DNA from 2 places in the Paenibacillus sp. FSL H8-0122 genome. Region 2 is predicted to be linked to the other one. Evidence: a T-box and tRNA genes for the amino acid it is inferred to sense, from the RefSeq annotation. Region 2 holds a T-box; the other holds one or more tRNA genes.
What was found. A T-box is a leader RNA that pairs with one kind of tRNA and senses whether it is charged. The one in region 2 lies ahead of NSS64_RS03615 (valine--tRNA ligase), so its partner is inferred to be a tRNA-Val.

Region 1 (6,466 bases), 2.7 Mb from region 2:
GGGTGCCGGATATTCTCAGCCGGTATGACCCTGACTCGGTCCGTTATTTCCTGACTGCGAACGGTCCCGAGAAGCGGGATGCCGACTTCTCCTGGAGAGAGTTCATCTACAGCCATAACAGCGAGCTGCTGGGCGCGTTCGGCAATTTCGTTAACCGCAGCCTCGTATTCGTAAATAAGTTCTGGAGTGGCAGAGTACCAGAAGGAGTCTTGGACGAAGCATGGGTTAGCAGTCTGGAGCAGCTGTATAAGGAGACAGGCAGGCTGACCCAAGCCGGACATTTCAAGGAAGCCCTGGAATTCATCTTCTTGCATATCCGCCAGGCCAACAAATATTTCGACGAGCAGCAGCCGTGGCTCCAGATCAAGCATGATCCTGCGGCCGGGGCTAACACGCTGTATACCTGTGTTCAGATTATTGCCAATCTGTCTAACCTGCTGAACCCGTTCCTCCCCTTCTCCTGCGAGAAGATCAGGGGCTTCCTGTCCATAGAACAGCCTGTATGGCATCCGGTATCCGTCCTTGCAGAGCAGCCTATATTGGAGCTTGAATTACTGTTTGAGCGGATAGATGTAGAGCGCATAGAGGAGGAAATAGAGCGGATGAAAGACAAAAGCGTCCCGCCTCTCATACCGCTTACGAAAGCAAGCGGCGAAGGCAAGAACGCTCCGGGGTCTTAATATTGATGAATACAAAGCGGCTGTCCGCTCTGTGTGATGACTTAGTTCTGGCCGGGGTAACGTGCTCCGGCTGCAATACCTTGCGGGGATATCCGCTCAATCCGGGCTAGATCCTCAGCCGTCAGTGTAACTTCAAGCGCTCCGAGGTTCTCTTGCACCCGCTCCAGCCGCTTGGTGCCGGGAATCGGCACGATCTGCTCCCCTTGCGCAAGGAGCCAGGCCAGCGCAAGCTGTGCCGGGGCGCAGCCTTTCTCTTCTGCCATCTGCCCGATCAGCGAGACGACCTCCAGGTTCCGGATGAAGTTCTCTCCCTGGAACCGCGGGTAATGGCGGCGGTAATCATCCTCCGGCAGATCCTCGAAGCTTTTGATCTGTCCAGTGAGAAAACCGCGGCCCAACGGGCTATAAGGAACGAAGCCGATGCCCAGCTCCTTGACCAGCGGCAGAATCTCATCCTCCACCTCCCGGCTCCAGAGCGAATACTCTGTCTGCAGGGCAGTCAACGGATGCACCGCATGTGCCCGGCGGATCAAATCAGGCGAAGCTTCGGATAAGCCGATATAGCGGATCTTCCCTTCCTTGACGAGGTCAGCCAGTGTACCGGCGGTTTCCTCAACAGGGATGTTCAGATCCGGACGGTGCTGATAGTACAGATCGATATAATCTGTGCCGAGTTGATAGAGGCTGGCATCTACGGATTTTTTGATATAGGCCGGGTCTCCCTTGGGTCCCTGAGTATGTGTAATGCCGAATTTGGTCGCAATCACAGCCTGATCTCTCCGGCCCTTAAGCGCCCGCCCGAGAAGCCGTTCATTCCCGCCGAAGCGCTGCTGCTCGAAGGCTCCATAGATATCTGCTGTATCCAGCAGAGTTACTCCCTGGTCAAGCGCGCCATGAATGGTTCGTACCGACTCTTCGTTATCCGGCATCATCATCGTTCCGAGTCCCAGCGCCGATACGCTCAGCCCTTCGTTCCCGAGTGTTCTTGTATGCATATGGTTGCCTCCCTCTTGTACCTGTAATAGATCTTACGAACATGTCCTTATTCTAACCGTCCTGCCGTGGAGCAGCCACAGTACGTTCATGCTAGTAAGATCATTACCAGGGAGCGGCAACATACCTGTAAAAATGCGCCTTCAGATGATCCTCTGCTAGGTTATGACAGGGGTATAGATACAAATATGCACACCCGGGTGATCTGCCAGATTCGCCATAGAATTGATATCGTAGACTACAGGCTGGCTCGTGCCCAGACTCTCTATGACCACACGGTTAACCTTTTTGCCCAGTATATTGTGCTGCTTCCACATCTCAGCGAAATCCGCACTGTCCGCTAAGAGCTGATCGACCATCTCCTTGTACCAGGGATCGTGCAGGTTCATGTCATAATAGGTTCTGTACACCCCTACTGAATAGAGAGCGAACTCCTCCCAATTCAGCATCCGGCGGCGCAGCTCCAGGTCCAGGAACAGAAGACGCAGCATAATGCGCTCTGAAGCAGGCAGACTTCCGAAATCACTAAGGACTTCACTCGCCCTATCATTCCAGGCCAGTACCTCAGACCGCTCATTCGTAATAAAAGACGGATAAGTCAATTGGCGGATAATATCCCGCCACTGCGGATTCAGCTCCGGACTGGCTGTATCTATAGAAGCAAGTGTATCCGGCAAGCCCGGATTCCATAGCTCGAACAGATGCTTGTGCTCATCTGCCGACAACCGCAGCGCCTGACTGAGACTCTCCATGACATCTCTGGAGGCGGTAACCTCCCTGCCCTGCTCCAGCCAAGTATAATAGGTGCTGCTGAGACCAGCCAGAACTGCAACCTCCTCCCGCCGCAGCCCTGGAGTTCTGCGCTGACTGTTCGTTTCCTTGATCCCTACAGCTTCAGGCTGCAGACGTTCTCGGCGTGATCTCAGGTAGTCGCCAAGACGCCTAAACCTCGTAATCTCGTAACTCATGAGCTGGGCCTCCTTTCAGCATTACAATTGATTCACAGATACTTCACATGTTCACATACTCTCGCATATAGCGTGGGGTAAATCCCAGGGTATGTCACCGCCTGCGGCAGCTCGCTGAAGCTTCGAAGCTCCGCCATTTCGTACGGGGGCAAATTTCCGAACCTTTTGACATCTGCATAATACAACATCCCGTAGCTCTCTGCCAGTTCACTACTTCTGACTGAATAGATGCATAGCGGAGTAACTTCCAGACAAGCGCCAATATTGTAATATACTATGGTTGGGGTGTCGTGGGTTTTTGTCACTGCGGCGGTGTGACAGGGTCGTGCTTAACGGTATCATCTATGCGTATTAAAAAATCTCTTGCCATTCCCTCACGTCCTGTGTTATTATAAATTTCGTTGCAGGACGGTAGCTCAGCGGGAGAGCACTATCTTGACAGGGTAGGGGTCATGGGTTCGAACCCCATCCGTCCTATAAATGGAAAGCCTTAAAGAAACGAAGCCGATCATATGATCGGCTTCGTTTTTCGTTGTTATCATTGCAGCAGTTTTAAATTTTGAATTCCATTGCCCCATTGCCAAGAGCTTTCTAGCAATTTCTCTTTTTTCTCATCGGTTCATTCATGGTCAGTGTCTACCCATTAGTGATTTCAAGCTTAAAACTTCTTGCTCTGAGAGGCCTGAGGCTCTAACAATAATTGAGGTTTCCACTCCAAGAGCAAGAAGTTCACGCACCATTGCCTCTGCCTTTTTCCGCTCACCTTCTGCTCGTCCCTCAGCTCGCCCCTCAGCCTTAGCACCATTCATTCGTGACGCCTCATCCCGCAAATACTTCATCCGGGCATCATATTCCATACGTGTAGCGGCATCCTGACTCAGGAACTCCAGCGTATCCATTGCTTTTTTCAACATCGGTTCATTCATGGTCAGCACCTCCCAATTTGGTTGTTCAACACCCTTCAGGAATAACAGCCAGTTGATCAGACCACCATTTAATGGAACGGCCTGCTCCTCAAGCTTTGTTAATTCCATCACATGAATCTCAAGATCATTGTTAAGAGGTATCCCGGTGTGATCTTCCCGAAGATGAAACACATTATGATGGCGGTCATTAGGAAGACAGGAATAGTTCAGTATATTGATCGTCACACACTTCTTCAATTCACTGTAATCGTCGCCTTTTTGAATCTGGTGGTAATACATCTCGCTCCAGTAGAACAGTGTCCGCTTCTCCATATTGTATGGATTGAACAGCTGCATTTCGATGTTGATCCGTTTGCCCTCAGCCGTCTTGGCCTTGATGTCCAGAATAGACTGTTTATCCGCTGGAGCATCCTTATCAGTGTACGGATTCATTAATACAATCTCTGTCAGCGGGGGTTCGCCTGCCTCCATAAAGGTACTGTTGAGGAAGGCTAGCAGGACATCCTTGTTATTCTCACTGCCGAAAATTTTCTTGAAGATAAAGTCATTCCGTGCGTCGAGTAGTTCCACGATTATACTCCAATCATATACATTGATTATATCATGGCGGAACTACTCGTTGTAGACAAAGCCAGCCTTTAAGGTCCCTATATTGCTATTCTGTCCCCAAAGCTCAAAGAAACATACTAGCACATGCTTGATCGTCAGCCCTCCCCTTTTACCTAAACGTGATCGCCATTCGCTTATCCACCAATACAACGGCGTCTGCTTCACCCTTACCGTTGAACATGGCTGATATTACATATATTTTCGTGTCATCTTCAGCTTTCGCTACCCATTCTTTTTCCTGCAAATAACGTTTGTTGACTGAATCGTAAGCATAGTCCAGGTTCCTCTCCATATCCTTAAGATATTGATCGCCATAGATTTGCTTGAAATCATCTTTGGACATGCCAATTTTAAAACCGCCTGTAGTTTCATACATATCTTTCGATTCCTTTGCCAGAGTAATCCCTGCCACTTTATCCTCACGGTACATAATTCTTACGCCAGGGCTGTACATGACTGAATTCGCAATATCCTTATCTTCTCCTTTGCCCAATACCTCTTCTGCTTCCGCGCGGCTCATACCATACTCAACAATGGCTTTATGATCGTTCACCTTTTGGATGGCTAAGTCTTTAGTGGTTACCCCGTCTTTGGAATCCCCACAAGCTGTCAATACGAACAAGAACAATACTACCAGTAACGTTTTTCTCATAATACCCTCCCAAGATGTTTTTATCTAAAGTTTACCATGTCAGGAGGAATACGAAACAGGCGCGTCCCTGATTAACATTCTCCCCTGTATTCTATATAATAGAGGCAGCTTACACACGGAAAGGACTGAACTATGCGCAGATATCAATAGTTGCACCTCACCAATACCATATATATTCAATGGAGGTAACTTATTGATGATAACAGAATTACAAACCGAAAGATTAGTATTAAGACAAATGCGCACCGCCGATTCAGCCAGCCTGTTCCCGATCTGGTCCGATCCTGAAGTCACCCGGTTCATGAATATCAGCAGCTTCACGGATGAGAGTCAGGCCGTGGAGATGATTGAGCTGCTTCATAAGTTAGCCACCGAGAATCAGGCGATCCGCTATTCCATCACGGAAGCAGAATCCGGCCGGATTATCGGCTCCTGTGGTTTCAATGCGCTGGACTATGACAATGCCAAGACAGAGATCGGTTATGACCTTAGCCGCGAGTGCTGGGGAAAAGGATATGTGCCTGAAGCCCTTCGCGCACTAATAGATTATGCGTTTGATACACTGGGCTTCAATAGAATAGAAGCAAAGGCCCAGCCTGCTAATATCAATTCTATTAAGGTACTGCAGAAATTAAACTTTTCGCTGGAAGGAATATTGAGGCAGAGTGAGCGGTCCAAAGGAAGCTTCATTGATCTGTGTATGTATTCCAGATTAGCTACAGATTAACCTAACTTGAATAAGGCTGGCCCGCGGCACATCAACTGTGCAGGGTCAGCCTTATTAAATATGCGGTCGTAAAAAATAAGCTACCACTGGGGCAGCTCCACTAATTTAACATCCGATGCGGATGTTTTTACGTATTTTAGAATTTGTTTGTAGCCCTTCTCTGACAGAAAACACTTTTGCTCGACTCCTCTGTGGTCTTCCCCAAAATAAGCAATATGAAACGTCTTATCCAGCTGGATAATATTAGAAACCTGAATTAACGTGTTTCTATCTGCTAGAACGAAATGATATCCTGAACTGGCCAGGGTATTAAGCCAATATTTCAGCGTACCTACTGTATAAAAGGTCTGATCGTACGTATGGACAATGATCCGATAGATAGTCCGTTCAAATTCCATAAACGTTATTTTTGCAATATCGAGTGAGAATACACCAGTGTTTCCCTCTGTGTCTCTAGTAACAGATATCGTGCTCAAAGGGATCAACTCCAATGTTATTTAAGTAACTCTTCAGGAACCTCCGGTTGATTAATGTATAATACACTTGCTGTAACCAACACGATAAGGGCAGCCAAGGCGGACAAACCAGAAGCAAGCTTATACACTACTTTGCGCTGCAAAGCTCTCATTGTCAGATGTTCACCTCCCTTCTAGCTATAATCAGACTGATGGATTGAGCCAAAAAACTGGCTGCGATAACAGTTGATCCTACAACGATATTGGCGCCAACAAGCAGTATCGCCACGATTCTCAGCTTAGGCCAGTGCCGCCTCGGAATCCGGGTCTGTCGTTCAATTCCAATGGGCGCCAGCCATAAAACTATTAACAGACTAGTTCCATTCATTAGCATAACGTAAAGGGAACTAACCTCCACAAAGGATAGGACCGTGAACAAGCTTACCGTAAACAAGA
Region 2 (6,466 bases):
CAACCGCGAGGTCATCGTCCGCTGTGATCGTCTGCAGCTTCTGCAGCGCTTGGCCCCAATTACGTTCTACTATGATTTCCAAGTTTTCCTTGGCATATTTATCCCGCAGACTTTCTGCGATCGCCTGCAGATCTTCCGCGTCCATCTTCTTACGGAAATCAGGTTCGGTCAGGATGAGCGTATCCACTATAGGCAGTATATGCTTGAGATACGACTCGTGATGCTTATTTGCCAGCATCCCCATGAGCAAATTTAATTTACCGTAAGGCTGGAACTGCGGAAGGCTCTTCGCAAGGCTCTCAGCCCCTTCCGGGTTGTGCGCGCCGTCCAGAATAATTCTGGGCGAGGCGCTCACTTCCTCCAGCCTTCCGGCCCAGAATGTGCCCCGGAAGCCCTCCAGCACATCCTCGTCCTCAAGCATGAAGGCCATATACTGCCGCAACACCTCAAGCGCCATCATGGCCCCGGCCGCATTCTCCAGCTGGTGTTCGCCTTTCATGGCAATATCCAGCTCAAGTCCCCGGAACGGCCCGTTGAAGGTGAAATGCTGGCAGCCGTCTCTCAGCTCAACTCCGCTATAGCTGAAATCTTCTCCGGCTAAATAGAGTGTCGAACGGGTAGCCGCCGCCTTGGCCTTCAATACAGCTACAGCCTCGGGCTGGCTCACACCGCTGACTACAGGAACGCCCGGCTTAATAATCCCGGCCTTCTCGCCGGCAATCAGCGTAAGCGTATCTCCCAGCACATCGGTATGGTCATGTCCCACATTGGTAATGACCGACACCACCGGAGTAACAATATTCGTTACATCCAGCCTTCCCCCAAGCCCCGTCTCCCATACGACAACATCGGGATAACAGACTTCGCCGTAATAGAGAATCGCGAGCGCCGTCGCCACCTCGAACATGGTCGGTGAGCCCAGCTCAGTACCCGCAATCTCCTCTACCAGCGGACGCAGCCGATTGGCAAGCGCAAGCAGCGTCTCCTCAGGAATATCCGTCCCGTTGTACTGGAACCGGTTCGTGAACTTCGTGATATAAGGAGAGGTAAAGGTCCCCACCGAATATCCGCTCTGAATAAGGGCCGAGGTCAAAAAGGCGCAGGTCGAGCCCTTGCCGTTGGTCCCCGCCACATGAATGAACTTCAGCTTCCGGTGCGGATGTCCCAGCTTCTCCATTAGAAGCTCTATCCGCTCCAGACCCGGCCTAATTCCAAAAGGAATCAGGCTGTTGATCCAGTCTACGGCTTCTGTATAAGAACTTAAGGGAGCGGCAGCGCCGCTCCGGGTGATCTCTTCCATGTCTGTTATCCTCTCAGTTCTGCAATACGGGCCAGCACCTTCTCGCGTCTGTCGGAATAATCCGCCTGCTTCGCCCGTTCCTCTTCGATGACTTTCGCCGGAGCTTTGGCCACAAAGCCCTGATTACTGAGCTTCTTCTCCACACGCTCCACTTCGCTGTTCAGGGTCTGAACTTCTTTTTCGAGACGGATAATCTCCTGATCGATATCAATCAGACCGGACAGCGGCAGAAGCAGCTCCGCTCCGGTAACCACGGCGGACATCATTTTGTCCGGTGTCTGCGGCGCAAGGCCTGCTTCGAAGGAAGAGGTGTTGCAGAAGCGCCCGATGTAATTGTCGTTGCGGGAAATAATGTCCAGGATATCCTGGCTGCCGGCCTTAATAATCAGCTCGACCTTCTTGCTCATCGGCGCATTCACTTCCGCACGGATCCCGCGAACGGCCCGGATAATATCCATCAGCAGGTTCATCTCTGATACTGCCTGCGGATTCTCAAGCGCCGCATCGTACTTCGGCCACTCGGCCAAGGTGATGGATTCGCCCTGATGCGGCAGATGCTGCCAGATCTCCTCCGTAATGAACGGCATGAACGGGTGAATCAGCCGCAGTGTGCGGTCCAGCACGTAAGCCAGAACAGACTGGGTCTTGGCCTTGGCAGCTGCGTCCGCTCCGTATAGCGAGAGCTTGGCGAATTCGATATACCAGTCACACAGATCATCCCAGATGAAGTTGTAGAGCAGGCGCCCGGTCTCGCCGAACTCGTACGAGTCAATTAGACGCGTAATATCGCGGGAAGTTTCGTTCAGGCGGTGCAGAATCCAGCGGTCCGCTGTACCAAGCTCACCTGTAATGTCAATATCTTCAAAGGCTACGCCTTCCAGATTCATCAGCGCGAACCGGGAGGCATTCCAGATCTTGTTGGCAAAATTACGCGCCTGCTCTACCTTTTCCATACGGAACCGCAGATCCTGGCCCGCTGTACTGCCGGTAGTAATCATATAGCGCATGGCGTCAGCGCCGTACTGCTCGATAACATCCAGCGGATCAATACCGTTGCCCAGCGACTTGGACATCTTGCGTCCTTCAGCATCGCGTACGAGTCCGTGCATCAGCACATCGGAGAACGGCTTCTGGCCTGTGAATTCCATGGCTGAGAAAATCATGCGCGCTACCCAGAAGTAGATGATATCGTAGCCGGTAACCAGTACATTGTTCGGATAGTAACGCTGATAGTCGCTGCTGTCCTGATCAGGCCAGCCTAAGGTAGCGAACGGCCAGAGGTTCGAGCTGAACCAGGTATCCAGAACATCCTCATCCTGCTTCAGGTCGGACAGCCCGCTGATGCGGCGCGCTTCTTCTTCATCGTGTGCAACTACAAGCTCCCCGGTAGATTCGGAGTACCAGGCCGGAATACGGTGGCCCCACCACAATTGGCGGGAGATACACCAGTCACGGACATTCTCGATCCAGTTCAGGTACGTCTTCTCGAAGCGGTCCGGCACGAAGTGGACCCCGTCACCGTCCTTCTGTGCAGCGATGGCTGCTTCTGCCAGCGGCTGCATTTTGACGAACCACTGGGTGGACAGATAAGGCTCTACTACGGCCCCGGAACGCTCACTGTGCCCAACCTGGTGTACATGATCCTCAATGGAGATCAGCACGCCTTGCTCCTTCAGGTCGGCTACGATGGCCTTACGGCAGTCGCTGCGGTCCATTCCCTGGTAAGCGCCCGCTTCCTCATTCATCACTCCGCCTTCATCCATTACGTTGATCTGCGGAAGGTTATGGCGGACTCCCATCTCGAAGTCGTTCGGATCATGCGCCGGTGTAATCTTAACCGCACCGCTGCCGAAATCCTTATCTACGTATTCATCAGCAATAACCGGAATCTCACGTAAGGTAACCGGCAGAATCAGCGTCTTCCCGATCAGATCCTTATAGCGCTCATCCTCCGGGTGTACCGCTACCGCTGTATCGCCCAGCATCGTCTCGGGCCGCGTGGTAGCCACCGTGATATGGCCGCTGCCATCCTTCAGCGGATAACGCAGATGGTACAGATGCCCGTTCACTTCCTTGTATTCAACCTCAATATCCGACAGCGCTGTACGGGCAGCCGGGTCCCAGTTAATAATCCGCTTGCCGCGGTAGATCAGGCCCTTCTGGTACAGCTCCACAAATACCTTGCTTACCGCCTTCTTCATTCCATCATCAAAGGTAAACCGTTCGCGGGAGTAATCGAGGGACAGGCCCATCTTGGCCCACTGGTCATGAATCGTCTCTGCATACTGGTCTTTCCAGGCCCACACCTGCTCCAGGAACTTCTCGCGTCCCAGATCATGGCGGGAGATTCCCTGCTGGCGCAGCTTCTGCTCTACCTTGGTCTGTGTAGCAATCCCTGCATGGTCGGTACCCGGCAGCCACAGGGTATCATATCCCTGCATCCGCTTGGTGCGGATCAGCACATCCTGAAGCGTGAAATCCAGCGCATGTCCGATATGCAGCATTCCTGTTACATTCGGCGGCGGAATCACGATGCTGTAAGGCTCCGCATCCGGCCGTTTGCCGGCTTCGAAGAAGCCCTTCTCCATCCAGTACGCATACCATTTCTTCTCTGCCGCTCCCGGATCATATGTAGTCGGCATGTCGCTCTGCTTGTGATTAGCTGAAGCGGTAGCTTCTGCCGCTTCCTGCCCGTTCGGCAGCTCTGCTGCTGCATTGTTGTTATCAGCCATTGTGAACCCTCCACTGTTAAATGTATTGAGTAGCTAGCGGTTTCTGAGAATACAAAAAGGCCCTTCGTCTCAAAGGACGAAAGGCCATTCTTTCGCGGTACCACCTTTGTTTCGCGCCAATAAAAAATAAACCACTGCCTTAAGTTCCCTTACAGGTTCCTGAAGCTTAGCGCGACACTCATGCAGGGTAACGGCTGCAACCGGCCGCATCCTAACCGTCTTCATGATGAAGACAAGCTCAGAAGGGCAACTCCGGGGCGACTTCGGGGGCTGCATCCTGCGGGAATTCACACCAATGATAATCCCGCTCTCTGAAGGGCTGACCGCCTACTCTTCCCGTTCCCAGTCTTTATGCTAGTTATTACTTAGTTCAATAATACATTCAGTGTTATCCCTAGTCAACCAGCATATACACAAAGGGCGCGCAGCAGACGTACATTGCTGCCTACTCCCCGCTCCAGATCACTTGAACCACATTGAAGCCCTGATTGCCGCCCGTTCCGGGAGCGCCATCCAGCGTAACGGAGAATGTGCTTCCGGCATCAATAATCGAGAAGGCTGAGGCGGAGACCTCTTCAGACTTGGAGGTTGCCCCTTTTTGTACAAAATAGTCCTTGTACGTATTGCCGAGCGTCTCCAGACTCTGCTTCGTGCGGTAGCTGAAGGTCGCGGACGGCTTACCGGTTGCCGAGCCTTCGATCAGATCAAATATCTTCGCGTCCGCCGGAAGCGGGAAGTCTGCCGGCAGGCTCTTCGGCCGCTTCACAGCATCTGCTGGTGTTCCTGCGGACGAGCCGCCGGAGGAGACAGCCGGAGCAGCCGCATCACCGATGATGACCCGGCTGGTTGCAGCATCGTAAGTAACAGCAGTGTTCAGCGCTTCGCCGATGGAGCGTACAGGCAGATAAGTGATCCCGTTGTAGGTAATCGGGGCGAGGGTTTTGCCGTTGCCGTCTTTGGGCGTGTACGCCTGGCCGTTCACGACGATCCCGATTTTGTTGTTCAGGAGCGCCTTGATCTCCTGCAGATTACTGGCGGCGTAGACACCGGCCGAGACTGTGAGCGTCAAGCTTAGTGCGGCCGCAGTGGCTGCCACTTTTCTCTTCATGTGATATATCATCCTTCCAGAAGTGATGTACCAGCGCATAGCTGCCTGAATGTGTAATGTATGTAGGCCGGTAGTGACTATTACCCCGACCTAGGCGGTTTGTAAACCAGGAGCGGAGACACGTGTAAACATGCCCCCAACAAAAGCCGGTTCACAAAAAACAGGAACAGCCCCATGCATAAGGCAAGGGCTGTTCCTGTTAAGCCTGAATTCTCCGCACACCATCAATCTCAAGGAATGTATAATACCTGTCCCTCTTCTACAATCTGACCGGACAGCCGGTTATACATAGTCAGCTCCCGGGTGCTTAGCTGGTATTTCTCGGCTATGGTATCGAGCGTCTCTTCCCGCTGCACGATGCAGAGCCGTACCTTGCGGAACAGCTCTGTCCCACCCATCCCGCCGATGAACCTGCTCTTCCACGCTGTATCATTGCCTGCCTCAGGAACAGCCTGCGCTACAGAGTCTATATTGCCAGAGAGCAGTTCCTCCTGCTCTCGGTTGGCGCGGCTTGCGCTGAGCAGCGAGGAGAAGGTGAGCGGCTCCTGCTCGGCGGCTCCCGGTTCTTTTTTGCTGCCAAGGGCAACCTTGAGATCCTGCTTCTCCTCCTGGGGAGACAGAGATTCCGCAGACAGGAAGACTTCATTGTCTGTGGCCTGGATCTCCTCTGCCGCCTCCCCTTCTTCGTTCCCGGCAAACAGCGCAGCAGCATCGTTGGCAGCGGAGGTAAGCACCGGCTCCGGCTGCGATACGGCATGAAGCTTCGCATTGCCCCAATGGTCCACAGTGTTCAAGGCGGCGGTGCCTGTCTGAAGTGTGGTGTCCTCCTGAAGCGAGCCGTTCACAGCCGCCGGTGCCGTCTTCTCTCTGGAGGTGAGGAAATGAGCGGAGGCCTTATCAGCCGACGGCTTGCTGCCTGCCGAAGAAGCCGTATCCAGACTATGGGTCCTTACTCTGGGTTCCTTGTCCTTCAGGGGTGTGGAGAGATAGGCTGCGGGCTGGCTGTAAGAAGTATCTTCCGCGTACAGCGGCTCAGCTGCTGCCTCAGCCGGACTAGCGGGAGTCTGATCTTCCGCAGCGCCCTCTGCCGTCCCTTCGCCATAGGTCCAGAGCGAATTCTCATACAGGGTGTCATTCTCCGGATTGCGGATTTGCTCCTCAGCCGTTCTGCTGTCTCCTGCTTCGGGCGAATACGCTACCGTGTACTCCTCCTGCTGCCAAGCGGGCTGTACATCTGTACTTCCGATTCCGCGCAGCGAGAGCACTCCGGTAATGTTGACGGTTCGCATCGTCAGCAGATCAATATCGAAATTCTCGATCTCCACC

Region 1: it encodes a tRNA-Val, which carries the amino acid that the T-box ahead of NSS64_RS03615 (valine--tRNA ligase) is inferred to sense. The anticodon was not compared.

What each region holds. Positions count from the first base shown of each region.
Region 1 covers NZ_JBBOTB010000001.1:3,504,747-3,511,212, forward strand. Annotated here, with positions in the region: gene metG (methionine--tRNA ligase) at 1-680, shown strand, start outside; gene NSS64_RS15410 (aldo/keto reductase) at 722-1,675, opposite strand; gene NSS64_RS15415 (helix-turn-helix transcriptional regulator) at 1,832-2,641, opposite strand; tRNA gene NSS64_RS15420 (tRNA-Val) at 3,047-3,118, shown strand; gene NSS64_RS15425 (Rpn family recombination-promoting nuclease/putative transposase) at 3,271-4,140, opposite strand; gene NSS64_RS15430 (hypothetical protein) at 4,286-4,828, opposite strand; gene NSS64_RS15435 (GNAT family N-acetyltransferase) at 5,025-5,555, shown strand; gene NSS64_RS15440 (LytTR family transcriptional regulator DNA-binding domain-containing protein) at 5,636-6,031, opposite strand; gene NSS64_RS32775 (cyclic lactone autoinducer peptide) at 6,049-6,183, opposite strand; gene NSS64_RS15445 (accessory gene regulator ArgB-like protein) at 6,186-6,466, opposite strand, start outside.
Region 2 covers NZ_JBBOTB010000001.1:804,969-811,434, reverse strand. Annotated here, with positions in the region: gene NSS64_RS03620 (bifunctional folylpolyglutamate synthase/dihydrofolate synthase) at 1-1,300, opposite strand, end outside; gene NSS64_RS03615 (valine--tRNA ligase) at 1,306-3,942, opposite strand; T-box leader at 4,102-4,385, opposite strand; gene NSS64_RS03610 (stalk domain-containing protein) at 4,478-5,140, opposite strand; gene NSS64_RS03605 (LysM peptidoglycan-binding domain-containing protein) at 5,371-6,466, opposite strand, start outside.